2 regions of the Tolumonas lignilytica genome follow, and region 2 is predicted to be linked to the other one. Evidence: predicted binding sites of a transcription regulator. Region 2 holds the regulator's gene; the other holds the start of a gene.

Region 1 (16,517 bases), 800 kb from region 2:
AGCTGGAAGAAGAATAAGAACAAAATTCTTATTCACTGGACTCAAAATAGTAACGGTATGCCGTATTACGGCATACCGAAGTTAAACTCCTGACGGGAGATACAGGTGAAAGACTTACTCAAGTTTTTGAAAGCGCAGAGCAAAACTGAAGAGTTTGACGGAATCAAGATCGGTTTGGCATCGCCTGACATGATCCGTTCATGGTCATTCGGTGAAGTTAAAAAGCCTGAAACCATCAACTACCGTACGTTCAAGCCTGAGCGTGATGGTCTGTTTTGTGCTCGCATCTTCGGACCAGTAAAAGATTATGAATGCTTGTGCGGTAAGTATAAGCGTTTGAAACACCGCGGTGTTATTTGTGAAAAATGCGGCGTAGAAGTTACTCAGACCAAAGTTCGCCGTGAGCGGATGGGTCACATTGAGCTGGCTTCTCCAGTGGCACATATTTGGTTCTTGAAATCACTGCCATCTCGTATTGGTCTGTTACTTGACATGACTCTGCGTGATATCGAGCGTGTGCTTTATTTTGAATCATTTGTCGTTGTGGATGCAGGCATGACCAGCCTGGAACGCAGTCAGATGTTGACCGAAGAGCAATATCTGGACGCACTGGAAGAGTACGGCGATGAATTCGACGCAAAAATGGGTGCCGAAGCGATTTTGGCTCTGTTGCGTGCGCAAGATCTGGAACATGAAATCGCGACTATGCGCGAAGAATTGAGCCAGACAAACTCTGAAACCAAGCGTAAAAAGACCACTAAGCGTCTGAAGTTGATGGAATCATTCCTGCAATCTGGTAACAAGCCAGAGTGGATGATCATGACTGTCCTGCCAGTTTTACCACCGGATCTGCGTCCGCTGGTTCCTCTGGATGGTGGCCGTTTCGCGACTTCTGATCTGAATGATCTTTATCGCCGTGTCATTAACCGTAACAACCGTTTGAAACGCCTGTTGGATCTGGCTGCACCAGATATCATCGTCCGTAACGAAAAACGTATGTTACAGGAAGCGGTTGATGCGTTGCTGGACAACGGTCGTCGCGGTCGTGCTATTACCGGTTCTAACAAGCGTCCTCTGAAATCTTTGGCTGACATGATCAAAGGTAAGCAAGGTCGTTTCCGTCAGAACTTGCTGGGTAAACGTGTTGACTACTCTGGTCGTTCCGTTATCACTGTAGGTCCTACTCTGCGTCTGCATCAGTGTGGCCTGCCTAAGAAAATGGCTCTGGAACTGTTCAAGCCGTTCATCTATGGCAAGTTGGAAACCCGTGGTCTGGCGACAACCATCAAAGCTGCGAAGAAGATGGTTGAACGTGAAGAAGCAGTGGTATGGGATATTCTGGATGAAGTGATCCGTGAACATCCTGTCATGCTGAACCGTGCGCCAACGCTGCACCGTCTGGGTATTCAGGCATTCGAACCAATTCTGATCGAAGGTAAAGCTATTCAGCTGCACCCGCTCGTCTGTTCTGCGTTCAACGCGGACTTCGACGGTGACCAGATGGCGGTGCACGTGCCGTTAACACTGGAAGCGCAGTTAGAAGCCCGTGCACTGATGATGTCAACCAACAACATCCTGTCTCCAGCTTCTGGCGAACCAATCATTGTTCCTTCACAGGACGTGGTATTGGGTCTGTACTACATGACGCGTTCATGTGTTGGCGCTAAAGGTGAAGGTATGGTGCTGTCTGGTGCGAAAGAGGCTGAAAAAGTCTATCGTGCTGGCCTGGCTTCGTTACATGCGCGTGTGAAATGCCGCATCACTGAATATGTGAAGAATGATGCGGGTGAACTGGTTGCTAAAACTGAGCTGAAAAACACTACTGTTGGTCGTGCGATCCTGTCGTTGATCCTGCCAAAAGGCATGGAATATGCGCTGATCGATCCGCCTCTGCCAATGACCGAAGCAGGTAAAGCTGAGCTGGCTGCACATCCAGAGCGTTGGATCAAATATGTTTCTAACCAAGCCATGGGTAAGAAACAGATCTCTAAAGTATTGAATACCTGTTATCGCAAGCAAGGTCTGAAAGATACGGTTATCTTTGCTGACCAGTTGATGTATACCGGTTTCCATTATGCGGCGTTGTCTGGTTCATCAGTTGGTATTGATGACATGGTCATCCCGGAAGCGAAGAAAGAGATCATCGCCTCTGCAGAAGCTGAAGTTGCTGAAATTCAGGAACAGTTCCAATCTGGTCTGGTTACTGCGGGTGAACGCTACAACAAAGTTATCGATATCTGGGCAAGTGCGAACGAACGTGTATCTAAAGCGATGATGGAAAACTTGTCTAAAGAGACAAGACAGAACACCCTCGGTGAAGATGAAGTTCAAGCCTCGTTCAACAGCGTATTCATGATGGCGGACTCCGGTGCACGTGGTTCGGCCGCTCAGATCCGTCAGTTGGCGGGTATGCGTGGTCTGATGGCTAAGCCAGATGGCTCGATCATCGAAACCCCAATCGTTGCGAACTTCCGTGAAGGTCTGAACGTACTGCAGTACTTCATCTCTACACACGGTGCGCGTAAAGGTCTGGCGGATACCGCACTGAAAACAGCGAACTCCGGTTATCTGACTCGTCGTTTGGTTGACGTTGCTCAAGACGTTGTGATCACTGAACTGGACTGCGGCACATCCGAAGGTCTGTGGATGACTCCATTGATCGAAGGTGGTGATGTTGTTGAACCGTTGCGTGAACGCGTACTGGGTCGTGTTGTTGCTGAAGATGTGCTGAAACCAGGTAGTGACGAGTTGTTAATTCCACGCAATACGCTGTTGGATGAACAATGGTGTAATACATTGGAGCGTAATTCGGTCGACCGCATCAAGGTTCGCTCTGCAATCGCGTGTGAATCTGATTTTGGTATCTGTGCTCATTGCTATGGTCGTGATTTGGCTCGTGGTCATCTGGTTAACAACGGTGAAGCTACCGGTGTTATCGCCGCGCAGTCTATCGGTGAACCAGGTACTCAGCTGACGATGCGTACATTCCACATCGGTGGTGCGGCATCTCGAGCAGCTGCAGAAAGCAGTGCATCAGTGAAAAACACGGGTGTGGTGAAACTGCAGAATGCGAAATCAGTTGAGAATAGCGCAGGCAAATTGGTTATCACTTCACGTTCATCAGAACTGACCATTATGGATGAATTGGGACGGACGAAAGAAAGTCACAAACTGCCATACGGTTCGGTATTGGAAGTGAAAGATGGCCAAGCCGTAAAAGCAGGCGAAATCGTCGCAAACTGGGATCCACATACTCACCCAATCATTACTGAAGTAGCGGGCCGTATCCAGTTCGAAAACATGATCGAAGGCATTACTATTACTCGTCAGACTGATGAGTTGACTGGTTTGTCTAGCATCGTGGTTCTGGATGTCAACGAACGTACCTCTACCGGTAAAGAATTGCGTCCGACAGTGAAACTGGTTGATGCCAATGGTAAAGATGTATTGATCCCTGGTACTGATGTTTCAGCGCAATACTTCTTACCTGGTCAGGCAATTGTTCAGCTGGAAGATGGTGCGTTGGTGAATGTGGGTGACGCAGTTGCTCGTATTCCACAAGCGTCCAGTGGTACTAAAGATATCACCGGTGGTTTGCCGCGTGTTGCTGACTTGTTTGAAGCTCGTCAACCGAAAGAACCAGCTATTCTGGCTGAAATTTCAGGTACCATTTCCTTCGGTAAAGAAACCAAAGGGAAACGTCGTCTGGTCATTACACCAACTGACGGTGGTGAAGCCTATGAGGAAATGATTCCTAAGTGGCGTAACCTGAACGTGTTCGAAGGTGAAAAGGTTCAGCAAGGTGAAGTTCTGGCCGATGGCCCAGAATCTGCGCATGATATTCTGCGTCTGCGTGGTATCAGCCCTGTGGCGAACTATATCGTTAACGAAGTGCAGGACGTTTATCGTCTGCAAGGCGTAAAAATTAACGATAAGCACATCGAAGTGATCGTTCGTCAGATGCTGCGTAAGTGTGAAATCATCAATCCAGGCGATTCCGATCTGCTGGAAGGTGAACAAGCTGACGTTGTGCGTGTGAAGATTGCAAACCGTAAACTGGTTGCTGAAGGTAAACAACCCGCTACATTCCGTCGTGTACTGATGGGGATTACGAAGGCGTCGCTGAATACAGAGTCTTTCATCTCTGCTGCGTCGTTCCAAGAGACAACCCGAGTACTGACAGAAGCTGCGGTATCAGGCAAGGTTGATGATCTGCGTGGTCTGAAAGAAAACGTGATCGTGGGTCGTTTGATCCCTGCTGGTACTGGTTTTGCCTATCATCACAACCGCTTGCAGAAGCGCAGAAATGCAGCTCAGGCTGTCGTTGCGCCAACACAACAGGTAACAGCCGATGAGGCTGAACAGAATCTGGCTGATTTATTAAATGCAGCCGGTAACCTGAATGCGGAATAAGCATTACTAAAATAATGTTTGAAAGAGGCCCTTAGGGGCCTCTTGTTTTTTGTGCTTAAAGTTGCACCACACCAATCACTGGTATTACTATCAGCAAACTTTGATAACTTGTAGTGAGAGAATAATGTCTAAATCAATTATTGCTACCGACAAAGCCCCAGCAGCTATTGGTCCATATGTTCAGGCAACGAAACTCGGTGATCTGGTTTTCACATCAGGTCAAATCCCGTTGATCCCGGAAACAATGCAGTTAGTTGATGGTGATATCAAAGTTCAGGCTGAACAGGTTTTACGTAATTTGTCTGCCATTCTGGAAGCGGCTGGTGCCTCCATGGATACCGTTGTAAAAACAACTTGCTTTCTGAAAGATATCAATGACTTTGTGGCTTTTAATGAAGTTTATGCGAAATTTTTTCCAACCAACGCACCCGCTCGTTCTTGTGTTGAGGTGGCCAGATTACCTAAAGACGTATTGGTTGAAGTGGAAGCTATTGCTTATATAGCTAAGTAAATAACAATGAATTTTGCTCTCTTGGTCACTGGGCCTGTTTATGGGACGCAACAATCGGCATCAGCTTATCAGTTTGCACAAGCTGTGTTGGCAAAAGGGCACACAATTATCGGTGTGTTCTTTTATCAGGCCGGTGTAACTAATGCGAACATGTTAACTTCTGCAGCTACCGATGAATACAACATGCATGAAATGTGGGGTAAATTTGCGGACACACACAATATTACTCTGCATACTTGCGTTGCAGCGGCTCAACGCCGAGGAATACTGGATTCCATCACTGCGACAGAAGGCGAAAAGCAGAGTTTTAATGTTGCGCCCCCGTTTTTGTTGTCAGGACTAGGCCAGCTGGCTGAAATGTTGTTGACTGCCGATCGAGTGGTTCAATTTTAATATGCCCATGAATCAAATCGCATTCATATTCAGACAAGCACCTTATGGTAGTGACAGTGGCAGAGAAGGCCTGGATGCCTTGTTGGCAACTTCGGCATATTCTGACCAACTGGCTGCATTTTTTATGGACGATGGTATTTATCAGTTGCTCCGGTTTCAGCAGCCAGAATCGATATTGGCGAAAGATCATTCATCCATGTTTAAGCTGTGTGAACTCTACGATATTGACTCCCTTTATGTATTAAAAGCATCAATGATTGAACGTAACATCGATCCTACGCAGCTATTAATTCCAGTGGAAATATTGGATTCGAGTGAGTTTTACGAGGTGCTCGCTGCATATCCTATTAAGCTGATGTTTTGAGGCCATTATGCTGAATGTTGTTGCATTATCTCCCTTTTCACATACTGCGCTGAATAATTGCCTGAGCTTTATGAAAGCTGACGATCAATTGATATTAATGCAAGATGGCGTCATTGCAGCTTCAGCTGATATATGGGAAGAAAAGCTTCGGAATAAGAATATCTATGTCATGCAAGAAGATCTGACCGCGCGAGGCCTTGTCGCTAAAGTGGGTAAATGTATTGATATGGCGGAATATGTAGAGCTTGTTGTGACTCATGGCAGTCCGTTGTGTTGGTAAAATTTCACTGTAAAGTCACTTTTGTCATCTATACTTCTTCTTAATCCCGAATCAGTCATGAAAGACTGTATAAATCTTGACTCAAAATACATACAGGCATAAAATTTTGCGTCCCCGTATCTGCGGGGAGGATTTTTCACATGTTTGTAAAGCTATTGCTATTATCCAGGAGCTTTTTTAATGGCAACTATTAACCAGCTTGTCCGCAAGCCACGCGTTAAGCAAGTTGTAAAAAGCAGCGTTCCTGCCTTGAATGCTTGCCCACAAAAACGTGGTGTATGTACTCGTGTATATACTACTACCCCTAAAAAGCCTAACTCAGCACTGCGTAAGGTATGTCGTGTTCGTTTAACTAACGGATTCGAAGTTACTTCTTACATCGGTGGTGAAGGCCACAACCTGCAAGAACACTCCGTGGTTCTGATCCGTGGCGGTCGTGTTAAAGACCTTCCGGGTGTTCGTTACCACACCGTTCGTGGTGCGTTAGATTGTTCTGGTGTTAAAGACCGTAAACAATCTCGCTCTAAGTACGGCGTGAAGAAGCCTAAGGCTTAATGGTTTTCCGTTAAGTAAGGCCAAACATTTTTTAGTAAACTTTTTTTGTTTTGGGTTAAACCTGAAGTTTCGGAGAATTTAAAATGCCAAGACGTCGCGTTGTTGGTCAGCGTAAGATTCTGCCAGATCCTAAGTTCGGTTCTGAATTGCTGGCTAAATTTATCAACGTAGTAATGGTTGACGGTAAAAAATCCGTCTCAGAAAGCATCGTTTACGGTGCTCTGGACATTATTGCTCAGAAGAGTGGTAAAGATCACTTAGCTACTTTCGAAGGTGCTTTGGACAATATTCGTCCGAACGTGGAAGTTAAATCCCGCCGTGTTGGTGGTTCTACTTACCAGGTTCCGGTAGAAGTTCGTCCAGTGCGTCGTAATGCCCTGGCTATGCGCTGGTTGGTTGAAGCAGCTCGCAAACGTGGTGAAAAATCCATGGCTCAGCGTCTGGCAGGTGAATTGCTGGATGCGGCTGATAACAAAGGCTCTGCGGTTAAGAAACGTGAAGACGTGCACCGTATGGCTGAAGCGAATAAAGCATTCGCTCATTACCGCTGGTAATCCGGTTGTACAGGCCATCTTTGGATGGCCTGTATTCGGTTTCGTCATCTAAGGCACAACCTTAGTAAGAGGATATCTATCGTGGCTCGTGCAACACCCATTGAGCGTTACCGTAACATCGGTATCAGCGCACACATCGACGCCGGTAAAACAACGACTACTGAACGTATCCTGTTTTACACCGGTGTAAACCACAAGATTGGTGAAGTTCATGATGGCGCTGCTACCATGGACTGGATGGAACAGGAACAAGAGCGTGGTATTACCATTACCTCTGCTGCTACTACCTGTTTCTGGAGTGGTATGGGTAAACAATTCCAACCACACCGCATCAACATCATCGACACCCCAGGTCACGTTGACTTTACTATCGAAGTAGAGCGTTCAATGCGTGTTCTGGACGGCGCAGTAATGGTTTACTGTGCAGTAGGTGGTGTTCAGCCGCAGTCTGAAACTGTATGGCGTCAGGCTAACAAATACAAAGTTCCACGTATCGCGTTCATCAACAAAATGGACCGTACCGGTGCTAACTTCCTGCGTGCTGTTGAACAGATCAAAACCCGTCTGAAAGGTAATGCAGTTCCTCTGCAATTGCCAATCGGCGCGGAAGATAACTTCAAAGGGGTTATCGACCTGATCAAAATGAAAGCTATTAACTGGAACGAAGCTGACCAGGGTACAACCTTCACTTATGAAGATATCCCAGCTGAATTGCAGGAACTGGCTGCAGAATGGCACCAAAATCTGGTTGAAGCTGCTGCGGAAGCATCTGAAGACCTGATGGAAAAATATCTGGGCGGTGAAGAAATTTCTGAAGAAGAAATGAAAACTGCTCTGCGTCAGCGCGTTCTGAACAACGAAATCATCCTGGTTACCTGCGGTTCTGCATTCAAGAACAAGGGTGTTCAGGCAATGTTGGATGCGGTTATTGAATACTTGCCAGCACCAATCGACGTACCAGCTATCGCTGGTCAGTTAGAAGATGGTACACCAGCAGAACGTCATCCAAGCGATGATGAACCTTTCTCTGCACTGGCGTTCAAAATTGCAACTGACCCATTCGTTGGTAACCTGACATTCTTCCGTTGCTATTCTGGCGTTGTTAACTCTGGCGACACCGTACTGAACTCTGTTAAAGGTAAGAGAGATCGTATTGGTCGTATCGTACAGATGCACGCTAACAAACGTGAAGAGATCAAAGAAGTTCGCGCTGGTGATATCGCGGCGGCAATTGGTCTGAAAGACGTAACAACTGGTGATACTCTGTGTGTCGAAAACGCACCAATTATTCTGGAGCGTATGGAATTCCCAGAGCCAGTTATTTCTGTTGCCGTTGAACCAAAAACCAAAGCTGACCAGGAAAAAATGGGTCTGGCTCTGGGCCGTCTGGCTCAGGAAGATCCATCATTCCGTGTATGGACTGATGAAGAGTCAGGTCAGACAATCATCGCTGGTATGGGTGAATTGCACCTGGAAATCATCGTTGACCGTATGCGTCGTGAGTTCAAGGTTGAAGCGAACGTGGGTAAACCACAGGTAGCTTACCGCGAAACAATCCGTACAGATGCGAAAGACATTCAGGGTAAACACGCTAAACAGTCTGGTGGTCGTGGTCAATACGGTCACGTAGTGATCGACATGTTCCCTCTGGACGAAGGCGCTGGCTATACCTTCACTAACGACATTAAGGGCGGTGTAATTCCTGGTGAATTCATCCCTGGTGTTGATAAAGGTATCCGTGAACAGTTGAAATCAGGTCCTCTGGCTGGTTACCCAGTTGTGGACTTAGGTGTTCGTCTGCACTTCGGTTCTTACCATGACGTTGACTCTTCTGAACTGGCGTTCAAAATCGCTGCTTCTATGGCGTTCAAAGAAGGCTTCATGAAAGCCAGCCCAGTTCTGCTTGAGCCTATCATGAAGGTTGAAGTTGAAACTCCAGAAGATTACATGGGTGATGTAATCGGCGACTTGAACCGTCGTCGTGGCATTATCGAAGGTATGGAAGATGGTCCATCAGGCAAGATCGTTCGTGCTCTGGTTCCACTGTCTGAAATGTTCGGTTATGCAACAGACCTGCGTTCTGCTACTCAGGGTCGTGCTTCTTACTCCATGGAGTTTGGTAAGTACGCTGAAACGCCTAACAATATCGCTCAGGCGGTAATTGAAGCGCGTAAATCTAAGTAATTTACATGTAATATTTTCCGCCTGTTTTGACAGGCGGAAATAATCAAATAGGAAGGACAACGTCGTGTCTAAAGAAAAATTTGAACGTACAAAACCCCACGTTAACGTTGGTACTATCGGCCACGTTGACCATGGTAAAACCACGCTGACTGCAGCCATCACCAACGTTCTGGCAAAGAAATTCGGTGGTCAGGCTCGTGCATTCGATCAGATCGATAACGCACCAGAAGAAAAAGCACGTGGTATCACCATCAACACTTCTCACGTTGAATACGATACCGAATCACGTCACTACGCACACGTAGACTGCCCAGGCCACGCTGACTATGTTAAAAACATGATCACTGGTGCTGCACAGATGGACGGCGCGATCCTGGTAGTAGCGGCAACTGACGGCCCAATGCCACAGACTCGTGAACACATCCTGCTGGGTCGCCAGGTAGGCGTACCATACATCATCGTTTTCCTGAACAAATGTGACATGGTAGACGACGAAGAGCTGCTGGATCTGGTAGAGATGGAAGTTCGTGAACTGCTGTCTGAATACGATTTCCCAGGTGATGACACACCAGTTATCCGTGGTTCAGCGCTGAAAGCACTGGAAGGCGATGCGGCATGGGAAGAGAAAATTCTGGAGCTGGCAGCAGCGCTAGACTCTTACATTCCACAACCAGAACGTGCGATCGACAAGCCATTCCTGCTGCCAATCGAAGACGTATTCTCAATCGCAGGCCGTGGTACCGTAGTCACTGGTCGTGTTGAGCGCGGTATCATCAAAGTGGGTGAAGAAGTGGAAATCGTTGGTCTGAAAGCGACCACCAAAACCACTTGTACCGGTGTTGAAATGTTCCGTAAACTGCTGGACGAAGGTCGTGCCGGTGAGAACGTAGGTATCCTGCTGCGTGGTACTAAACGTGACGACGTAGAGCGTGGTCAAGTACTGGCTAAACCAGGTACTATCACTCCGCACACCAAATTCGAATCAGAAGTATACGTACTGTCAAAAGAAGAAGGTGGTCGTCACACTCCATTCTTCAAAGGCTACCGTCCACAGTTCTACTTCCGTACAACTGACGTGACCGGAACTATCGAACTGCCAGAAGGCGTAGAGATGGTAATGCCAGGCGACAACATCAAGATGGTAGTCACCCTGATCCACCCAATCGCGATGGATGAAGGTTTACGTTTTGCAATCCGTGAAGGCGGTCGTACCGTAGGCGCGGGTGTTGTTGCTAAAGTAATCGAATAATCTTATTCGACACTTATGCAAAAGAATAAAGGGCGACTTCGGTCGCCCTTTATTTTTAGTGAAAAAATCCACTGCTCATCGTATGTTATATATTCATGAATGATTTCCCCGAGGGATTGGTATGGCGTTAACGATTCAACGTGAAATGGCTGGGCATAAGCGTGTGGCTTTGGTTGCACATGACAACATGAAGCAAGCACTGCTGGAATGGGTCAAAATCCGATCTGAAGAATTAAAGTTGCATCATTTATATGCAACAGGTACTACTGGAACACGCTTAAGCAAAGAGGCTGGTCTGCCAATCACATGTTTGTTGTCTGGGCCAATGGGGGGAGATCAGCAGTTAGGTGCATTGATTGCTGAAGGTAAAATTGACGTTTTAATTTTCTTTTGGGATCCGCTAAATGCAGTTCCTCATGATCCAGATGTAAAGGCCTTATTGCGTTTAGCTGCGGTTTGGAACATTCCAATGGCAACTAATCAGGCAACAGCTGATTTTCTGATGGATTCACCCCATATGAAGACAAAGTTCAAAATTGAAATTCCAGACTATGACGGTTACATCAAGTCGAGAACGGAATAATTCTTTAAACATGTTTTTCAAGACAATAAAAAAAGTACCTCGATAGGTACTTTTTTATTTTCAATCACTAGCGTAATGAGCTTTTACTGACGTATTTAGGTCGTGCACTCATGATCATTTCGACTTGCTCTTCGGTCATTTTACCATTACTTAGACCTAATGCTTTGTAAGTTAGTAATGGCCGAGCTTCAAGGGAGATCATCAGTGCTTTTATCTGACTCAAATCATCATTCAATGGCTGTCCGTAAGCGAAATCAAGTACTCCTGCATCCAGCAGATTTTTGACGGCTGGTTCAGTTAGCGGCAAGTTTATGACGCTTTTACGTTGAATCACAAATTCACGTAAGATGGCTTTCTCCGTGAAGTCTAATCTTTCAATCATTCGCTGCAGATATTGATGCTTTTGCCGTTCACTCCAGTGAGCAATTGCATGATCCCATACAATTAATAAGAGTTGGCTGAAAAAGTACGAACAGGCTATCAATAAGCCAAGGCTAAAGAAAACTCTAAACTGTATCAGCCATTCGCCTGCGATCTGTATGCGTTCAACAGGAAATAACAATATGGCGCAGCAGCACAATAGTAACCACATCATAAGCCAGTTGAGTGTGTGGTATTGGCTAAAATGTCTATTCCACCGTTTCATAAATAAATCCCACCATAAACTCGGACATATCTGTAGTGAGCAAGTGACGTGCCAGTATTTGGAGTTGTATTTTTGACGCGGAATCGGATCGAAAGGAGAGGCGGAATCATCCGCCCCTTATTTTAACGCTGGAATTGGGTGATTAGACGACATAAGCCCTGGAGCCGCTCCACTAATAATCCTATGCGATCAACGGCATTATGGCTATTGACGGTGCTGGTATCAGCCAGTTCACGAATATTGTGAATGCTGCGATTAATATCTTCAGTCACGTATGCCTGTTCTTCCACTGCCGTAGCAATTTGATGGCTCGCATCCGTGACATGGTTCAGCATCGCATGTATCTGGTTAAATACTTCACCCGCGGAATTTGCTTGTGTTCGACAGGTTTCAGATAAATCAGCACCATGCTCCATCGTTTGCACGGCACTGCTTGCGCTATTTTGTAATTTAGCGATCATTTGCTGTATTTCGTCTGTCGAAGTGCGGGTTTTTAACGCTAATGAACGAATTTCATCAGCAACGACAGCGAACCCCCGACCTTGCTCTCCGGCTCTTGCTGCTTCGATTGCAGCGTTCAGTGCCAGAAGATTGGTTTGATCTGCAATATTGGTGATGACATCAAGGATACTGCCAATTTGCTTGGTGTTGGATGCCAATTCATTGATCACAAGCGTGGTGTGTTCCAATTCATCATGCAACGCATTAACGGCGGATACCGTTGCTTTGATACTGTTTTGCCCTTGGGCCGCGGTTTGACGTGCCTCTGTTGTTAATTCTGATGTAGAGCTTGCGCTATTAGCGACCTCCCTTATCGAGCTGCTCATTTCATTAATGGCAGTAGCGAGCTGTTCCGTTTCTGCGCGTTGTTGATCAATGTTATTAGTAATTGATTGAATATTTCCTGCGTCATCTTCGGCAGCCTGAAGGATCGTATTACAGGTATCGCCGGTACGCCCGACGATAGCTCTCAATTCTGCTTTTTTCATTCGCAGAGCTAATTCAATGGCGGCCAGTTCGTCACGGCGACCTGTGTATAGGACTTGGGTTATATCAGTATTGAAGTTGTCCCTGGCTATATTAGCCATATTTTTCAGTTTGTTTCCCCACCAGAAAGCATAGGTTAATTGCATTAATACGAAAGTAAGGGCAGTGGTTGATAAGGAATTTATGCCTGATAGGGCGATATTTACAATAATCGGGATAAGTGTGCCGACAGAGATGAGTTTAGATATCAATGATGTATTTATAGATGGTAAACGTAACGCCTTAGGCATCTTGCCCTGATTTATTTGCTGATAATAACCACTGGCTCTGGCTATATCTTCTCTTGATGGTTTTGTTCTGACGGATTGGTATTCGGTAATATTACCATTGTTATCGAGGATCGGTGTGACATAGGCATTCACCCAATAATGATCGCCATTTTTACAGCGATTTTTAACTACGCCCATCCAGCTTTTTTTATCTTTCAAATGGTCCCACATGTCTTTAAATGCAGCTTTGGGCATGTCTGCATGGCGCACTATGTTGTGGTATTGATTGTCTAGTTCTTCGGCGTGGTATCCGGCGATGTCGCAGAAGTGCTCGTTAGCGTAGGTTATTCTACTTTTTGTGTCAGTGGTAGATATCAGGTTATGCTGAGCGGAGAACTCTCTTTCTCTGCTGGCTTGTGAAGAAAAATGGTTCATAGAGGTAACATCCTGTACTGCTAACGAATGGTGACAGTGGTTGTTCAATGATTCATTAAATAATTCATAATCGCGTATTGATTCTATAATATATAAATATGTAAATAATATGATTATTACTGATAATAACTAGAAAAATAGAGATCATTTTTTTAAATCAATAAATTCATTTATTTATGTAAATGCATTGTTGCATAAAGTTATTTGTTTAACATTTCAATGATGTATCAAAGTGAGGCATAAATATTTTTGTAATGAATTGGTGCAAAAGAGAGGGATGCTTCAACATTAGGAAATAAGCGTTATTTAGATAATGATTATATATGTAATATCTAATTAACTTATTCAGGTATGTTTAATATATGTCGACGTATATATTGAATGTATTAGTTTTATATACGTAATATTGAGTAAAATGAATAAAGGCACCATTCGGTGCCTTTATCGTAAGCGTTATTGTTGAATGTAAGCGCTATCAGGAAAATTGGCTGCCAGCATTTGTCTGGCATGTTTGGCAAGGTCAGTCAGCTCCATCTTATCATATGCTTGCACCATGATTTCTAATGCCTGTTGAGTCATCTCAGTGTCGGGATAATTCTCTATCAGATATTTCGCTCTGTTAGCGGCAGACAACCAAGCGTGGCGGCGCATATAAAAATCAGCGATGGCTAAATCAAACTTTGCCAGTCGATTTTTTAAAAACACGGCTCGCGCTCGGGCATCACTTGCATATAGGCTGTCAGGATAGTTTTTTAACAGAAGTTGGAAATCTTTAAATGCCTGACGGGCATATTGTGGATCACGATCGGAACGGTCAATACCAAATTTATCATGGAAGAAGTTATAATCTTCCTGCATGTTGGACAATCCACGCATGTAATAAGCGTAATCTACATCTTTATGTGTAGGATTCAATCGTAAAAAACGATCGATATTGGCGATTGCCTGAGCCGTATCATCTTTCTTGTAATAGGCGTAAATCAACTGTAACTGCACTTGACTGGCATAAGGCCCGAAAGGATATCTGGAGTCCAATGCCTCTAATATATCTACGGCTTTATCATAGTCACCGCTATGTAATTTGGTTTGTGCCTGTTTATATAAAACCTCTAGTGGTTCATCGGGTACTTTCGGTTTGTTTGAAGACGAAGAGCAACCGGCCAATAGCGATAGAGATAACAGCATTACCGGAAAAATACGCACTACTTTTTGCATCGAAATTAGCTTCATATTGCCTTGGTGTGTGAAGTATCCGTTATGCTTAAAGAAAAGAAAAGATAGAATGCAGCATTCTTGGCGTTAAGCCTCGTTTCACTAACTGAGATCTGACATGAGTCAACCTATACAACTCAATGGCACTATTGAGCTACAGCATGAAGGTAAACGCCTGGATCAGGTGTTGGCTGAATTGTTTACTGATTATTCACGAACCAGAATCAAAGAATGGATACTGGAAGGTAAAGTGCAGCTTGATGGAAAGGTCTGTTTATTGCCTAAAGAAAAGGTGATGGGTGGCCAGCAAGTGTCTATCGTCACCGAACTGGCGGAGGATACCCGCTGGCAGGCACAAGATATTCCATTGAATATTGTCTATGAAGATGAGCATCTTCTGGTGATCGATAAGCCCGCCGGATTAGTTGTACATCCAGGCGCCGGAACACCGGATGGCACAGTACTTAATGCCTTATTGCATCGCTATCCTGAAATTGCTGAAGTACCGCGTGCAGGTATTGTGCATCGTCTGGATAAAGAAACGACGGGTCTGATGGTTGTCGCGAAAACGATTCCTGCACAGATCCGTCTGGTGTACGCCTTACAAAAACGTCGTATTACTCGTGAATATGAGGCAATTGTGGTGGGGCATATGACGGCAGGTGGCACGGTTGATGAACCGATCAGCCGTCATCCGACCCAACGAACCATGATGGCCGTGAATCCAATGGGTAAACCTGCGATTACTCACTATCGGGTTGCCGAGCGGTTCCGCGCTCATACCCGGTTACGTTGCCGGTTGGAAACAGGCCGTACGCACCAAATCCGCGTTCATATGGCCCATATCAACCACGCACTTGTGGGCGATCCGGTTTATGGTGGCCGTTTACGTCCGATCCGTAATGCATCTGTGGAGTTGAGTGACTTTCTGCGGACATTCCGTCGCCAGGCGTTGCACGCAACTATGCTACGTCTTACTCATCCCATCACAGGCGAAGAGATGGAATGGCATTCACCGCTTCCGGCCGATATGGTTGAGCTAATCGATGTGTTACGAATCGATTCGGCAGAACATCCGGATGACATCGTATGGATTTAATCCAACCGGAATGGCCAGCGCCTGCCAATGTGCAGGCGTTTTTTACCACAAGGAGCGGTGGTGTCAGCCAGGGGATTTACCAAGGGCTGAATCTTGGCATACATGTCGGTGATGATCCTGCCTTAGTCATGCAAAATCGTCAGCTATTGGCACAGCAGTTGGCATTACCAGCGGCACCGATCTGGCTGGATCAGGTACATGGTACCGAAGTACTGCGGGCTGAAGCACCGGTTATCACGCCGCCGCAAGCGGATGCGGCAACTACAACCCAAATCGGGTTACCATTGACTGTGATGACGGCGGATTGTTTACCTGTATTGTTTTGTGATAAGTCCGGCACGGTTGTTGCGACCGCTCATGCAGGCTGGCGTGGGCTTTGTGCGGGGGTGCTGGAAAAAACTATCCAGGCTATGCATGTGGCACCGAGCGATCTCTTGGCCTGGATTGGCCCGGCGATCGGACCGTCTGCATTTGAGGTAGGCGATGAAGTCAAAGCCGCGTTTGTGGCTCACGATCCGCATGCCAATGCCGCCTTTGTGGCCAAAAATGACAAATGGTTCGCTGATCTGTTCATGCTGGCGCGCCAGCGTATCAGTGTAGCTGGTGTCACCGCCATTTATGGCGGCAACCAGTGCACCTTCAGCGATGCAAAGCGGTTCTATTCTTATCGACGTGACGGCCAAACGGGTCGCATGGCGGGCTTGATCTGGCTCACGATTAAATCTTAAGCACTGCCTCTTGAAAGCAATCCCGGCACCCCCATCTTATACTCAACAGTAATTG
Region 2 (16,517 bases):
GTATCGACGATTTCAGGTTCACGAGCCGCATTTTCAATGACGGTCTTACCTTCAGCCAGCGTTGCAGCACACATGATTGTCACGGTTGCGCCAACACTCACCTTATCCATAACGATATGCGCGCCTTTCAGACGACCGTCGACGCTGGCTTTAACGTAGCCTTCCTCAAGGGTGATTTTGGCACCCAGCTGCTCCAAGCCATGAATATGCAAATCCACCGGACGCGCACCGATAGCACAACCGCCCGGTAAGGAGACTTGTCCCTGACCAAAACGGGCCACCAGTGGCCCTAATGCCCAGATCGAAGCTCTCATGGTTTTTACCAGTTCATACGGAGCACAAAATACATTAACCGGGCCGGCATCCACATGCACGGAACCGTTGCGTTCGACACGAGCCCCTAACTGACTCAGCAGTTTCATGGTCGTATCAATATCACGTAATTTAGGTACGTTCTGGATTTCTACTGGTTTTTCTGCGAGTAACGCAGCAAAAAGAATGGGCAGAGCAGCATTTTTGGCACCGGAAATAATAACCTCACCGGTGAGCTGGGTTGGCCCCTGCACACGAAATTTATCCATAGTGACGATTTCTCAACATTAGATTTCATAGCGCGGTGATCCGCGCTGACTTAAAAACCGTTCAGTTTCCGATCGCGTTGCCACTCTTCAGGTGTAAACGCTTTGATACTCAGGGCATGGATGGCATTGCTGGCAATATGTTCCGTCAGCGGAGCATAAATAGTCTGCTGTTTTTTCACCCGGCTCATACCGGCAAACAGGGAGGAAACGGCAATAACTTGATAGTGACCATTGTCACCCTGTACATGTAACTCGTCCAGCGCGAGAGCGGCCCGAAGAATACTCTCAATCTCGGTTGGATGCATAATAATTTCTCGTTTATTGCGGTGATACCAGATCGAACAGTGTGCTGACGCCATATAAAGCGAGCAACCGCACTAATTCGGGTGACGCGCCGGTAATAGAAAGGCGCTGATTATCAGCCTGACAAGCCTGAGCCCACTTCACCAAAAAAGCCACTCCGGCAGAATCAATCTTCGTTGCTGTACCAAGATCAACCATGTTCTGGCGGAACAGGGTTGCCCGTTCCGCCCATAATTGTGTCACTTGTTCAGCATTCAGACTGCCTGTCAGCTTCATGACTGTTTACTCTGTAATGTTGCTGGTTTCAGGTTATGTTGTTCCAGCATAGAACTCACACTGTCGATCCCTTTCTGTCGAATTGAACCACCCAGTTCTGATTGTTTTGACGACAGCAGACTGACTCCTTCCGCAACCATGTCGAATACTTTCCATTCCCCGGTGCGACTGTTTTTCCGCAGTTGGAATACTACGTTAATTTCAGGCTTACTCGGGTCAATAACGGTCACCTTCACTGACACTTCTTTTTTATCATCAACAGGCTGGCTGGATTCGACCTGAATCGTCTGTTTATCGTATTTCCCTAATGCATCGGCATAGGTAGCCACAATATAGTCAGTGAATGCCTTAACAAACCGATCCCGTTGTTCTGGTGTGGTGTTTTTCAGTTCTGCACCAATGACCTTATAGGCAGCAAACTTGTTATCGACATAAGGCATCAACTCCTCACGAACAATAGTGCGCAGGTAGTTCGGATCCTTTTTGACTTGTGGTGCATCTTGTTCCAACCGCAAAAACGTTTTTCCAGCAGCGTCTTTAACCAGCGAGTATGGATCTTGCGCATTGATCGCAAATGCCTGCGCTGATACCAGCAGGAATAACCAGACAACCCAACGACTTACCCACTTAAACATTGCGTGACTCCTAATATTTTTTAGTGATTGGTACTTTTCGCTGCCGAGGTCGGCTCAGCAGACTTACCATTTGCTTGTCCATAGACGAACTTGCCGATCAAATCTTCCAGCACTAATGCCGATTTGGTGTCGGTAATGGAATCCCCGTTTTTCAACATAGCAGTACCCATGTCGGCATCAGAAAATCCAGGCGTAATAGCAATATATTGTTCACCTAATAGACCTGAAGTCCGAATGGCGGCGGTGCTTGTATCAGACAATTGGTTGTAACGGCTTTCGATCTGCATTTCCACTTTAGGGGTGAAGTTTTTAACATCAATTGAAATATTAGAAACCCGTCCAATCACCACCCCCCCAATTTTGACCGGTGCCCGCACCTTAAGGCTGCCGATATTATCAAAACTGGCATATACCGCGTAGCTATCCCCCTGGCTACTAAAACTCAGCCCGGCCACTTTGAGGGCCAACATCACACCGGCAAAAATACCTGCCAGCATGAAACATCCAACCAGAAACTCAATTTTACTGAACTTCATTGCGCTCACCTGAACATGACGGCTGTCATTAAAAAATCCAATCCTAATACCAGCAATGAGGCATGAACCACGGTACGAGTGGTTGCCTGACTGATCCCTGCTGCCGTGGGCTGACTGTCATAACCATTAAACAGTGCGACCCATGTGACAGCCAATGCAAAAACAATGGCTTTATAAATGCCCTGAACAATATCCTTGTTCCAGTCCACAGAAGCTTGCATGGATGACCAGAAACCACCGTCATCAGCCCCCAACCAGTCAACCCCGACCAATTTGCCCCCAATGATACCAATGAAACAAAACATCAGGGATAACAGCGGCAGGCTGATTGCGCCAGCCCAGAATCGTGGTGAAATAATGCGACGCAAAGGGTCGACCGCCATCATTTCCAGACTGCTGAGTTGCTCTGTCGCTTTCATTAACCCGATTTCGGCTGTCAAGGCTGAACCGGCACGACCTGCAAATAATAACGCCGTCACCACAGGGCCCAGCTCTCGTAACAATGACAGTGCCACTAACGGCCCCAGTGATGCTTCTGCACCGAAATCCACTAAGACTCGGTAACCTTGCAAACCGAGCACCATACCGATAAACAAACCGGAAACCAAAATAATCAACACCGATTCAACGCCAACAACATAAAGCTGCTGGATCAGTAGTGGAAAATGTTTTCTCGGCTCGGGTCGTCCGATCAATGCCTGATACAGCATGATCCCGGCTCGTCCGATCGTGTTCAGGCTCTGGATGCCCCGCCGTCCAAGACGGCTGATAAAATCCACCAACATCTACAATTCCTGTAACAATTCAACGGCTGGATAATGAAATGGAACCGGGCCATCCGGTAACCCCTGCACGAACTGCACAACTTCCGGATTACCTTCACGCCGTAATTCTTCCGGAGAACCCTGTGCGACGATCCGATGATTCGCAATCAAATACACATGATCGGCAATGCTCATCACTTCAGCCACATCATGCGAAACAATCACCGACGTGATCCCCAGCGATTGATTAAGCTCCCGGATCAATTTCACCAGAACCCCCATGGTGATCGGGTCCTGTCCGGCAAACGGTTCATCATACATGATCAGCTCAGGATCCAACGCAATGGCCCGCGCCAACGCCGCACGACGCGCCATACCGCCAGAAAGCTGCGCAGGCATCAAATTCGCGGCACCACGCAACCCGACCGATTCCAGTTTCATCAGCACCAGAGTGCGGATAATCTCCTCGGGTAAGTGGGTATGTTCACGCAACGGGTATGCTACGTTATCAAAGACACTGATCCCACTGAATAGCGCACCGCTTTGAAACAACATGCTCATACGTTTGCGGATCGCATAAAGATCACCCCGCTTTAACTGCGGAATATCATTCCCATCAAAGAGGATCTTTCCTTGATCCGGCTTGATCTGTCCACCGATCAACCGTAACAGCGTCGTTTTACCAATACCACTGGGGCCCATGAATGCCGTAATTTTGCCTTTGGGTATCTCCAGACTGATATTGTCGTAAATCAACCGCTCTCCATGACTGAAACTTAAGTTTTGGATCTGGATCAACGAATTGCTCACGTAACCTCCACTGACAAACGTCTGGCGCCCATTGTATATGCTGCAAAATGCCGTAGCCAATTAAACTGGTATCTATTGATACTGTTTTAAAGCAAAAAAAGAGCCGTTATCGCTTATGCGCTGAGGTTTTCATATAATAGGCTATTGCGCAATACGCTCAGAGGATCGTTGATGACAACCAATTTTGATTTCCGCCAGTCCGCACAACGGGTTTTACGCTTGGAGTTGCAAGCGATAGAAGGGCTTTTTCAAACGCTGGATGAACAATTCAGTCAGGCTTGTCAGATGCTCTTTGAGTGTCGCGGTAAAGTCGTGGTGATGGGAATGGGTAAATCAGGCCACATTGCCCGTAAAATGGCCGCGAGTTTTGCCAGTACCGGCACGCCGTCCTTTTTTATCCACCCAGGCGAAGCCAGCCACGGTGATCTTGGCATGCTGAGTGCCAATGACATTGTCATTGCCATTTCCAACTCTGGTGAAAGCAATGAGATTATGGCCGTCCTGCCTGTGATCAAGCGCTGGGGGATCCCGCTAATCTGCATGACCAGCCGTCCTGATTCCACCATGGCCAAAGAGGCGGATATTCATCTTTGCCTGCATGTGGAACAAGAAGCCTGCTCATTAGGACTCGCACCTACCTCCAGCACCACCGCTACGTTAGTGCTCGGCGATGCGCTGGCTGTATCGTTGCTGGAAGCCCGAGGGTTCACCGCCGATGACTTCGCCATGTCGCACCCAGGCGGAGCGCTGGGTCGAAAACTGCTATTACGCAACGCCGATATTATGCATCAGGGCGAACTGATACCCGCGGTCTCCGATCAGGCGACGGTGAGTGATGCCTTACTCGAAATGAGTCGTAAAGGCCTTGGCATGACTGCCATTCTGGATAATGCCGGAACCCTGGCCGGTATTTTCACTGATGGCGATTTACGTCGCATACTGGATCAGCAGCTTGATATCCATACCACCCCGATCACCAAAGTCATGACGGTCAATTGCATCACCGTGCCAGCCGAAATGCTGGTGGCCCAATCGGTTAAACTGATGCAGGAAAGAAAAATCAACGCACTGATTGTGCTGGATAAACAACGCCATCCTATCGGTGCTTTTAATATGCATGATGTCCTCAAAGCCGGTGTAGTATGAGCGAGTTAATAACGACCTGTTATGGCCCTGTAGAAAAGCACGTTATGACACTGGCGGCTGATATTCGTCTGTTGGTTTGCGATGTCGATGGCGTCTTGTCAGATGGACTGATCTATATGGGCAACGACGGCGAAGAGCTGAAAACGTTTCATACCCATGATGGTTTCGGCATCAAAGCCTTGCTCAATGCCGGTATCGATGTGGCAGTCATTACTGGTCGTAATTCCAACATCGTGCAGCGCCGCATGCAGGCGCTCGGTGTCCAGCATATCTATCAAGGTCAGGGTAACAAATTGCCGGCCTTTGAAGATCTGTTAGATAAACTGGAACTTTCTGCCTCGCAAGCTGCCTATATCGGGGATGACGTCATTGATTTGCCCGTCATGAACAATGCTGCACTCGGTATTGCGGTCGCCAATGCGCACCCGCTGGTACGACAGAAGGCAGACTGGGTGACCCATACCCGTGGGGGTGAAGGCGCTGTGCGGGAAGTATGCGATCTGATTCTGCTTGCTCAGGGTTTGTTCGACTCGGCCCAGGGAATGTCAATATGATCAGCCGGCAAACGCTACTGATGTTTTTCCTGTTTTTAGCCTCTCTGCTGGCTTGGCAATGGTCTTCGCAGCGCGATAATCAGAATGCTCAATTGCAGAAACAAGATCTTTCTTTACCCAGTTTTACTGCGACCAAACTTCATAACCAGCGCTACTCAGCAGATGGGAAGTTAACCGATATTTTTACTGCAGATCAGGCTTTTTATTATCAGCAAGATAAAATGACCAAGACCACACACCCGGTATTACAGACATTTGATCCTGATGGTCAAAAAGCCTGGAATATTTCCGCCAACAGCGGCCAGCTTTTCAGTAACGATCGCTTGATTTTGCACGATAACGTATTGATCAAAAATCATAATCCGGCAATAGATGTTGATCGTATGCAAACCTCGTATCTGGAAATGGACATTAATAAACATCAGATAACGAGCGACAAGCCCATTACTATTGACAGCCCGGATTATCATGTACAAGGTGTCGGCTTACATGCTGATTTGAATAACAAACGCTACCAAATTCTGGACCAAGGACATGCGACTTACTTTAAGCCACGTTAGTTTTGGATTGATGCTGCTGTTCTCGGCCAGCGCTTTTGCGAAACAATCCGATTATCAGCAACCTGTGACGGTTGACTCGGTCAGCCAGCAGGCCGAATTGAATGCCAACAAAGTGACCTTTCTTCAAGACGTCAAGATCACTCAGGGGTCTATCATTATCCATGCCGATAAAGTCGTGGTATTACGTCATGAAAAAGGCAATGATGAAATGATTGCCACCGGCTATCCGGCGACATTTTTCCAAATCCTGGATAATGGCAAACCAGTCAATGCCAGTGCCAACGAACTGCGCTATCAACTCAAAGATCGCTTGGTCACCTTAACGGGAAAAGCCGAGCTGAAACAGGATGATAATCAAGTGAACGGCGATGTGATCCGCTATGACATCCAGAAGCAACAGATGGTTGCACAGAGCAGTGGCAAAGGTTCTCGCGTAAAAACCATTTTCCTACCACAGGAAATTGACGAATTTAACAAAGCAGGCAAACAATAAATTTATGGCTCTTTTGCAAGCAAGCGGTCTGAAGAAAAGTTATAAAGGCCGACAAGTGGTTCAAAATGTCAGTCTCCAGGTGGCGACCGGGCAGGTCGTAGGCCTGTTAGGGCCAAATGGTGCAGGCAAAACCACCTCTTTTTATATGATTGTCGGACTGGTACCGCAAGATGGTGGAACCGTCACCATTGATGAACAAAACATCACGTCCATGCCCATGCATCAGCGTGCACGTCATGGTATTGGCTATCTTCCACAGGAAGCCTCCATTTTTCGCCGCCTGACGGTGGAAGAGAACTTACTTGGCGTCTTACAACTGCGCGGCGAACTGACCCGGGCGGAGCAAAAAGAAAAAATGGAAGCCTTGCTGGAAGAATTTCATATCGGTCATATTCGGAAAAACACAGGTATGAGTCTCTCCGGAGGGGAACGCCGCCGGGTAGAAATAGCGCGGGCCTTGGCCGTAGAGCCCCGCTTTATTCTGCTGGATGAGCCGTTTGCAGGTGTTGATCCTATTTCCGTGATCGACATTAAACGCATCATTGAGCATTTACGTGATCGCGGTCTCGGTGTATTAATTACCGATCATAACGTGCGTGAAACGTTGGATGTCTGCGAAAAAGCCTATATTGTCAGCCATGGAAACCTGATTGCTGAAGGCACACCGGCAGAGATCCTGCAAAATGAGCATGTGAAACAAGTTTACCTCGGTGAAGGATTTACCCTGTAAACAGTGTGTCAATGGCGATTATCAGCCATAATTAACTCACGGACAGCTTGTAGATTGATCGTTTCAGCCAACCGGCTGACTACAAGCGCCGATATGGAAATTAGAGACTAAGGACAAATCCCGTAGATGAAGCCGACCTTACAGTTGCGTCTTGGCCAACAACTTGCCATGACCCCACAATTGCAACAAGCGATTCGTCTGCTGCAACTGTCCACTTTGGAACTACAGCAGGAAATCCAGCAAGCCATTGATGCCAATCCTTTATTGGAACAAGAGGATGAATCAGATATTGCTACGCCGGAACTTCCTGATGATGAAGATTTCACTCCGCCGGATAGCAGCGAAGAGATGGCTCAGGCACAAGAAAACATGCCTGAGGAACTGCCCATGGATACCACCTGGGATGAGGTTTATACCGCTGCTGGCTCCGCCCCCTCCAGTGGACTGATGAACAGTGATGATGAATCCATTTATCAGGGTGAAACATCGGAAACCTTACAAGACTATCTCTTGTGGCAGATGCGCCTAACCCCGTTCAGTGATCAAGATGCCGCCATTGCGCTCACGATCATTGATAGTATCGATGAATCCGGCTATCTCAGCGCCACACTGGAAGAGATCCAGCAAGCCGTCACAACGGATGAAGACCCCGTGGAGATGGATGAAATTGAAGCCGTGTTAAAACGGATCCAGCATTTTGATCCCATCGGAGTGGCCGCCCGTTCGGTACAGGAGTGTTTGTTAATCCAGCTCAATCAGTTCGTACCAGAAACACCCTGGTTGAATGAAGCCCGTCAGGCCATCAAAGATCACATGGATCTACTGGGTGCGCGCGATTACCGGAATCTGGCCCGCAAACTCCAGTTGAAAGAAACTGACCTGAAAGAAATTCTGCAACTGATCCAGACGTTGGAGCCGCGTCCCGGCAGTCGTGTCATGCCGAGCGAATCCAGTTATGTCATTCCTGATGTTGCCGTGCTGAAGAAAAATGGGCGCTGGGTGGTGGAATTAAATCCGGATGCGATGCCCAAAATTCGTATCAATGAAACCTATGCCTCGATGGCACGCCATGCCCGTAACAGCAGCGACAGCCAGTTCATCCGTTCTCATTTGCAAGAAGCCAAGTGGTTTATCAAGAGCTTAGAAAGCCGGAATGAAACACTTCTGAAAGTAGCCAACTGTATTGTACAACAGCAACAGGACTTCTTTGAGTATGGCGAAGAGGCAATGAAGCCGATGGTTTTGAATGATGTTGCCGAGGAAGTGGAGATGCACGAATCGACAATTTCGCGAGTTACTACACAAAAATACATGCACACGCCTCGTGGCATCTTTGAACTGAAGTATTTTTTCTCTAGTCATGTTAATACTGAGAGCGGCGGCGAGTGTTCTTCGACCGCGATCAGAGCCTTAATAAAAAAACTGGTCGCGGCAGAAAACCCGGCCAAACCGTTAAGCGACAGCAAGATCGCAGACTTGCTGACTGAACAAGGCATTATGGTGGCACGAAGAACGATCGCAAAATACCGCGAATCGTTGTCCATACCACCATCAAGCCAACGCAAACGCCTGCTGTAGGCCAACAATAAGGAAGACGTTATGCAAATCAACCTGTCAGGTCACCATATCGAGTTAACTGATGCATTGCGTGATTATGTCACAACTAAATTTGCCCGTTTAGAACGTCACTTCGAGCACATCAACAACGTTCAAGTGATCTTATCTGTAGAAAAACTGAAACAAATCGCGGAAGCGAAACTGAATGTCAATGGTGGTGAGATTTTTGCCAATGCCGAAGATGACAGTCTGTATGCCGCCATTGATGCTCTGATGGATAAACTGGATCGTCAGATCATCAAATACAAAGAAAAACTATCTAGCAAGTGATCATGTTAATTTCTGAAATCTTGTCTGCGGACTGCACGAAAAGTGCAGTCCCATGCAGCAGCAAAAAACGTGTGCTGGAAATCATCAGCGAATTAGCCGCCCCCAAACTAGGACTCGACGAACAAAAGATCTTCGACAGTCTGCAAGCTCGGGAAAAAATGGGAACGACCGGTATCGGCGGAGCGATTGCCATTCCGCACGGCAGAATCCCCGATGGTTATCCTGTCACTGGGATACTCCTGACGCTGGAACAACCGATCCCTTTCGATGCCATAGACAATCAACCCGTGGATCTTTTGTTTGCCATGTTAGTGCCAGAAAGCGAGTGTAAAATGCATCTGAAAACACTGGCGCTGGTGGCAGAAAAATTCAACGATAAAAACTTCTGTCGTCAATTACGGCTAGCCGAATCCGACGAAGCGCTTTATCAACAAATGATCAATGGATGATGATCGATGAAACTCATCGTGGTTAGTGGTCGCTCTGGCTCAGGGAAAACCGTTGCCCTGCGGGTTCTGGAAGATCTGGGTTATTACTGCGTAGATAATTTGCCGGTTTCGCTGTTATTTCAGTTGGTGGCAGAGCTACGAGGGAAATACGATCAAATCGCGGTGAGTATCGATGTTCGCAACCTACCAGCCAATGCCGATGAGTTGGTTTCTATCCTGGATGCCATCAGACAGCATCGGGATCTGCAATTTTCCAGCTTTTTCTTTGATGCCGATAATGCAACCTTGTTAAAGCGTTATGGCGAAAGTCGTCGACTGCACCCCTTGTCTCGGCAACAGTTAACGTTAGAACAGGCGATCCGTCAGGAAACCAATTTATTATCCCCATTATCATCGCTCGCCGATCTGCGTATTGATACCAGCCATCTAAGTATTCATGACCTCAGTGAACAAATCCGCGAACGGGTGCTCGGGAAAAAAGAACATGAATTAGTGATGGTGTTTGAGTCTTTCGGCTTCAAGCACGGCATCGCCAAAGATGCAGATTTTGTCTTTGACGCACGGTTTTTGCCAAATCCGCATTGGATTGCAGAGCTCAAGCCACTCACCGGATTGGATGAGCCTGTGCAGCGTTATCTGCATTCGCAACCTGATGTGGTCAAATACATCAATCAGTTGATCAGTTTGCTGGAAACCTGGCTACCGCAACTGGAACGCAATAACCGGAGCTATGTCACCGTCGCCATTGGTTGTACTGGCGGTCAACATCGCTCGGTGTTTATTGCCGAACAACTGGCGAACCATTTTTTGGTGCTGGGAAAAACCGTACAACGTCGTCACCGTACGCTGGAGAAGTCTCATGCCTCGCGTTGAACAACGAGTCGCCGTGATCAATAAGCTGGGATTACACGCGCGGGCCGCCATAAAATTGGTGCAATTAGTCGCTAATTTCAAAGCCAAGATCACGCTCTGCAATGGAGAAAAACAGGCCAGTGCTGATAGTGTCGTCGGCTTGCTGATGCTGGAAGCAGCACAGGGAGAAACGATCCGCGTGATCTGTGATGGACCAGAGGCAATTGAGGTCATGGAAGCGGTTCAGCATTTGTTTGAAACCCGATTCGATGAAAATGAATGACCTATGAAAGACGGGTCAGTGCTTGTATTAATCTACTGATAGCCGGTTGCTGTCGTTCGCCCACTCGGACCGCAGCATGTAAACGACGCCATAGTCCATGTCCGAGTGATCGGGATACAATCAGCGCCGGTGGTTCAAACTCCTGACAAACCCAATCCGGTAACACGGCAATCCCCCACCCTGCAGCCACCATCTGTATTAACATGAGCGTATTATCCACTGTTTTGATCTGCTTCGGGCTCACGCTTGCGGGCGCCATGAAATGTTTGATCACATCCAGCCGCTGTGGCGACACCGGATATGAAAGCAAGACGTCATGACACAAATCTTCCGGTTCTATCACGGCTTTTGCCGCTAAGGCATGTGTCGCTGGAATAACCAATCGCATCTCAAAATCAAACAACGGCGCATAAAAAATACCGGCTTCAGGTAATACATCCGCCGTCAGCACCATATCCAACTCCCCTTGCAGCAAACTCTGCTGCGGAGAAAAATCCAGCTGATTGGCAAAGATCCATTCCAGATTGGGAAACCGATCTTGCAACGTATGCAGTGCAGGGGTAAGCCAACGAATACAACTGTGGCATTCAATATTCAAGCGCAGTTGAACCGGATGCTGTTCTCGTTGCAAATACCGTTGTACATCATCCACCTGCGGTAATATCGCTTCGGCCAAGGTCACTAGTCTGATTCCGTCAGCAGTAAAAACGATGGGTTTACTTTTGCGTAAAAATAACGGGCCGCCAATGCGCCCTTCCAATTCGGTGAATTGATGCGATAACGCCGACTGACTCAGATTTAACACCGCCGACGCCGCCGCTAGCGAACCATTTTGTTTTAACGTCAGTAACGATCGAAGATGTTTCAGTTCAAACATGAGGATCCTGCAAGTTCTGCATGCAATAAATGCACTGGTATCCATTAAGGTAACGCGCAAATATGGATGTGTAAACATCTAGCCATCTAAACATCTATTTGGAGTGATTATGCGTTACACAACACATACCCTGGGTTTTCCCCGCATCGGCATACATCGTGAGTTGAAAACAGCTTTGGAAGCTTATTGGGCTGAAAAAATAACGCAGGCTGAACTCATCAACGTCGGCAAAGCACTTCGTTTACGGCATTGGCAATGGCAACAGGAGTCCGGAATTGACCTTATCCCGGTTGGTGACTTTGCCTGGTATGATCATATACTGGCCACCAGCCTGATGGTTGGCAATGTTCCTGCCCGCCACGCAGAATTACAGGGCGAAATTAACTTAGACACGTTATTCCGGATCGCTCGAGGAAAAGCGCCCACAGGTCAAGCCGTTCCGGCAGCTGAAATGAGTAAATGGTTTAATACCAACTATCATTATTTGGTTCCTGAATTTCACGCCGGACAGGATTTCCACCTCGGCTGGACGCAGTTATTTGACGAACTGGATGAAGCTCTCGCGGCAGGATATCAGGCCAAACCCGTGCTGCTGGGGCCACTCAGCTATCTCTGGCTAGGGAAAAACAAAGGTAGTGAATTCAATAAACTTTCTCTGTTGCCCCAGTTGTTAGCTGTGTATCAGCAGATATTACATAAACTCTCAGAACGACAAGTGGAATGGATACAAATCGACGAGCCTATTTTAGCCTTAGATCTACCCGTTGAATGGCAACAGGCTTATCTGTCGGCATATTCACAACTGAGACAGGGCAAGAGCAAGCTCTTGTTGACCACCTACTTCGGTAGTGTGACACATCAGTTGGGCTGGTTGCCTGAATTGGCGATCGATGGCATCCATCTGGATGCAACTGCAAGTCCGCATGACTTAGACAAGCTCATTGCAGCACTGCCTGCACATTGGCAGCTTTCACTGGGTCTGATTAACGGGCGCAACATCTGGCGAGCTGATCTCGATGCGCTTTATAGCCAGTTATCATCCATAAAACAGCAACGACCTGATTTCTGGATAGGCACTTCATGTTCATTATTACACTGCCCGATCGATCTCAATGCCGAAACCCGGTTGGATGCCGAAACGAAAAGCTGGTTCGCATTTGCCAGACAAAAATGTATTGAACTTCATCTGTTACAGCGCGCACTCAGAGAACCGGACGATCAAAAAATATTAACGCTCAAGGCCTATAGTGCGCCGTTATTACAACGTCAATCATCAACCCGGGTTCAAAATCAGGCCGTACAAATCGCAACCGCCGCCATCCGTCCCGCAGACGCTGAGCGCAGTACCGGATATGCACAACGCGTGACGAAACAACGTGCTCGCTTGCAACTGCCCGCCTGGCCAACCACCACCATAGGTTCCTTTCCGCAGACCAAGGAAATTCGCGAACTCCGCCGCCAATTCAGACAAGGAAACATCGGGCTTGCCGCTTATGAACAAGGCATTCAACAAGAGATTGCTTATGCGGTCCGCGAGCAGGAACAAATCGGCCTGGACGTTCTCGTGCATGGTGAGGCCGAGCGAAATGATATGGTGGAATATTTTGGCGAACAATTAGACGGTTATGCTTTTACACAAAATGGCTGGGTACAAAGCTATGGCTCACGCTGCGTCAAGCCCCCTGTGATTGTAGGCGACATCAGCCGCCCTGCCACCATGACCGTACGCTGGAGTCAATATGCCCAGTCATTAACCCAAAAACCGATGAAAGGCATGCTGACCGGCCCCATCACGATGCTATGCTGGTCGTTTCCCCGTGAAGACATTGCAAAGGAAACCATGGCCTTGCAGTTGGCATTAGCATTGCGACAAGAAGTATTGGATTTAGAAAAAGCCGGAATAGCCATCATTCAAGTCGATGAACCGGCGCTACGCGAAGGATTACCACTACGTCAGCAAGATCAGGAAGCCTACCTTCATTGGGCCGTTAACGCGTTTAAAATTGCAGTCTCCGGCGTCAATGATGATACGCAAATCCATACTCACATGTGCTACTGTGAATTTGGCGACATCATGCCCGCAATCATTGCGTTGGATGCCGATGTCATCACATTGGAAACCTCTCGTTCGGATATGGAATTGCTGGATGTCTTTCATCACCAAGCTTACCCTAATGATATCGGACCCGGTGTGTATGACATTCACTCCCCCAATATCCCGGATACCGAATGGATGACCCGGCTCTTACAAAGAGCCCAGCAGCACATCCCCACAGAGCGCCTGTGGGTCAACCCCGACTGTGGCTTAAAAACGCGGGGTTGGCCAGAAACGCGGGCCGCCCTGCAAAATATGGTCAAGGCCGCGCAGCAACTGCGCCAATAAACCATCATGAATCACCGGCAGGCGCCCGAGCCTGCCGGTGATCACGCTTCACCGCAGCTCTGATAACATGCTACCCTGTCGCCAAAGATAACTAAGGTGATGCTTCACTAGCGAGAAAAAGAATGTTGTTCTGGAATGCAAACCCTATTTTGCTGCAACTCGGTCCGATAGCTATCCATTGGTATGGCGCTCTTTTTGCGACAGGTTTCCTGCTCGGTTATCAACTGATGCAACGCATGTATCGTCAAGAGGGCCGTCCGACAGAACAACTGGATAAGCTCCTCACCTATATTTTTATCGGGACTGTTGTCGGTGCACGCCTCGCGCACACGTTGATCTACGAACCAGAATTCTATCTGGCACATCCCATCGAAATCCTGAAAATATGGGAAGGCGGCTTGGCCAGTCACGGTGGTGGCGTCGGCGTATTACTGGCCATCTGGTTATTCGTACGTCAGCATCCAGAAAATCACTTTTTATGGCTGGCGGATCGGCTGGCCATTCCGACGGCCTTGACCGGTTGCTTTATCCGCCTCGGTAATTTCATGAATTCAGAGATCCTGGGTAATCCGACTAATGGCAACTGGGGGGTGGTATTTGAACGGGTAGATAACATTCCACGGCATCCAGTACAACTTTATGAAGCGGCCTGTTATTTGGTCATTTTTGTCTTGTTGTTCACCTTGGCAAAAACCCCAAAAATCAGACAACCCGGTTATCTGTTAGGTCTATTTTTGGCACTGGTATTCTCAGCCCGGTTTGTTCTGGAATTTTTCAAAACACCGCAGGCCGCCTATGAAGCTGGCAATTTGATCACTGTGGGACAATGGCTAAGCGTACCGTTTGTTTTCGCCGGTATTATTCTGATGCTGCGAAGCAGAAAAATGAGAAGTGCGTAGATTTCAGCGGCTATCTATCCCTCAATAGGAGGGATACAATTGCATCAGTTCACATGGTGCAAGGTGTGTCGCATGATAACGAAAGGCTTCTCATTACTGGAATTGCTGGTCACTATCACATTGGGGGCCATATTACTGAGTATTGCCGCCCCCGGCTTAGCATCGCTGATCACCAACAACGCCATTGATGCGGAAGCAAGCAATATCAGTAACGCCCTGCACTCGGCCCGCAGTCATGCCGTTGATATCAATCAACATGTTGTTGTCTGTTTTGCCGACAACAGTAACATCTGCAAAAACAACGGATTTACCCATCTGCTCGTCTTTGTTGATAAAAATAATGATGGCGTATTAACCACCTCAGGAGCCAATCCGGATGCCATTATCCTCAATGGCTCTGCTTTTGATCATACGCTCAACATAGCGCCGGATGCAGGCAGTTATGTCTTTCTGGCCGATGGTTCAACCTCTGCGGTGGGTTCTATCTCTGTTTGTTCCGGTGATACGCAAGCCTCCACCGAAGGGCATCGGCTCAGTGTCTCCCTCAGTGGCCGAACCCAATCTGACAATATTGCCTGTCATTAATACCGCTGCTTATCCTTTCTGTCTGATTTGGCAGTTCCCGTCAATACAGCAAATTTTGACAATGCCCATTACTATCGTTCAGTACTGGGTGTGTCATGTCAAAAGGATTTACCTTACCGGAATTATTACTGTCTCTGACTATCGGGAGTTTATTAGCTGTTTTGGCGCCACCCGCACTGTACGCATTTGTCTCAAACAGTGATCTGCAATATCAGTCAGACTCTATTCACAATGCCCTCAGTTCAGCCAGAAGCCATGCCATTGCGATCAATCAACGTGTGGTTGCTTGTCTAGCCAATGAAAAGAATGACTGTGTCAGCGCCGGTTTTACTCATCTTCTGTTATTTATTGATAAAAACACCGATAACCGCTTAACACTACATAACGCAGATCCGGATATTCCCTTATTATCCAGTACGACTTTCTCTAATCGGTTAAACATCCAAACCAACCGGAATGAATATGTCTTTCAACCGGATGGCTCGGTGGCCGGTTCGCCGGGCACCATCAGTGTGTGTGACAGGCATGGCAACAACAGTTATCACATTATTGTTGCCATGAGTGGTCGTATCAGGAAAACATCCGCCGCGTGTTAAACGAAGATGCCTACATTGCAGACATCATCTACATAACTATTTCGGTTCATGAACGTATTGATATTCCATTTCCGGTAAAATAGACCCTACCGGCCCGAAGGTTCCCGAACAATCCCCGGTGCATAATTGCATGCATGGTTGCCCATCCTGACATTGTTGTACTCCATTTGCATCCGCACCAGAAACCTTAACTGCGCCGGGGAATCCCAATCCGAGAATATTGCCATTACTATCCACGATATAACTCAAATCTTCAGTTAACAAATCATTCGCGCTGATATAAGCGGTCAACCCAGTATAATATCCATACGTCATATC

What was found. Region 2 encodes sigma-54, which starts transcription at its own class of promoters, with help from an activator protein. Its sites were predicted from a motif close to TGGCACNGTTTTNGCTT; they were not measured.
Region 1: a site for sigma-54 is predicted at 11,770-11,786, ahead of H027_RS0105750 (superinfection exclusion B family protein). Genes of this name have one in related genera too.

Annotation. Positions count from the first base shown of each region.
Region 1 is NZ_AZUK01000001.1:1,201,532-1,218,048, reverse strand. It holds gene rpoB (DNA-directed RNA polymerase subunit beta) at 1-17, shown strand, start outside; gene rpoC (DNA-directed RNA polymerase subunit beta') at 106-4,413, shown strand; gene H027_RS0105795 (RidA family protein) at 4,538-4,924, shown strand; gene tusD (sulfurtransferase complex subunit TusD) at 4,925-5,317, shown strand; gene tusC (sulfurtransferase complex subunit TusC) at 5,325-5,681, shown strand; gene tusB (sulfurtransferase complex subunit TusB) at 5,689-5,961, shown strand; gene rpsL (30S ribosomal protein S12) at 6,142-6,516, shown strand; gene rpsG (30S ribosomal protein S7) at 6,600-7,070, shown strand; gene fusA (elongation factor G) at 7,152-9,254, shown strand; gene tuf (elongation factor Tu) at 9,319-10,503, shown strand; gene H027_RS0105755 (methylglyoxal synthase) at 10,625-11,086, shown strand; gene H027_RS0105750 (superinfection exclusion B family protein) at 11,154-11,732, opposite strand; gene H027_RS0105745 (methyl-accepting chemotaxis protein) at 11,855-13,423, opposite strand; gene H027_RS0105740 (outer membrane protein assembly factor BamD) at 13,877-14,638, opposite strand; gene rluD (23S rRNA pseudouridine(1911/1915/1917) synthase RluD) at 14,754-15,734, shown strand; gene pgeF (peptidoglycan editing factor PgeF) at 15,725-16,462, shown strand.
Region 2 is NZ_AZUK01000001.1:2,002,491-2,019,007, reverse strand. It holds gene murA (UDP-N-acetylglucosamine 1-carboxyvinyltransferase) at 1-581, opposite strand, end outside; gene ibaG (BolA family iron metabolism protein IbaG) at 632-886, opposite strand; gene H027_RS0109510 (STAS domain-containing protein) at 900-1,160, opposite strand; gene mlaC (phospholipid-binding protein MlaC) at 1,157-1,795, opposite strand; gene mlaD (outer membrane lipid asymmetry maintenance protein MlaD) at 1,816-2,331, opposite strand; gene mlaE (lipid asymmetry maintenance ABC transporter permease subunit MlaE) at 2,337-3,116, opposite strand; gene mlaF (phospholipid ABC transporter ATP-binding protein MlaF) at 3,117-3,905, opposite strand; gene H027_RS0109485 (KpsF/GutQ family sugar-phosphate isomerase) at 4,077-5,051, shown strand; gene kdsC (3-deoxy-manno-octulosonate-8-phosphatase KdsC) at 5,048-5,605, shown strand; gene lptC (LPS export ABC transporter periplasmic protein LptC) at 5,602-6,165, shown strand; gene lptA (lipopolysaccharide transport periplasmic protein LptA) at 6,140-6,658, shown strand; gene lptB (LPS export ABC transporter ATP-binding protein) at 6,663-7,388, shown strand; gene H027_RS0109460 (RNA polymerase factor sigma-54) at 7,515-8,966, shown strand; gene hpf (ribosome hibernation promoting factor) at 8,988-9,275, shown strand; gene ptsN (PTS IIA-like nitrogen regulatory protein PtsN) at 9,278-9,724, shown strand; gene rapZ (RNase adapter RapZ) at 9,731-10,597, shown strand; gene H027_RS0109440 (HPr family phosphocarrier protein) at 10,584-10,859, shown strand; gene H027_RS0109435 (LysR substrate-binding domain-containing protein) at 10,861-11,736, opposite strand; gene metE (5-methyltetrahydropteroyltriglutamate--homocysteine S-methyltransferase) at 11,846-14,119, shown strand; gene lgt (prolipoprotein diacylglyceryl transferase) at 14,242-15,018, shown strand; gene H027_RS0109420 (GspH/FimT family pseudopilin) at 15,091-15,603, shown strand; gene H027_RS0109415 (GspH/FimT family pseudopilin) at 15,699-16,199, shown strand; gene H027_RS17705 (pilus assembly protein) at 16,236-16,517, opposite strand, start outside.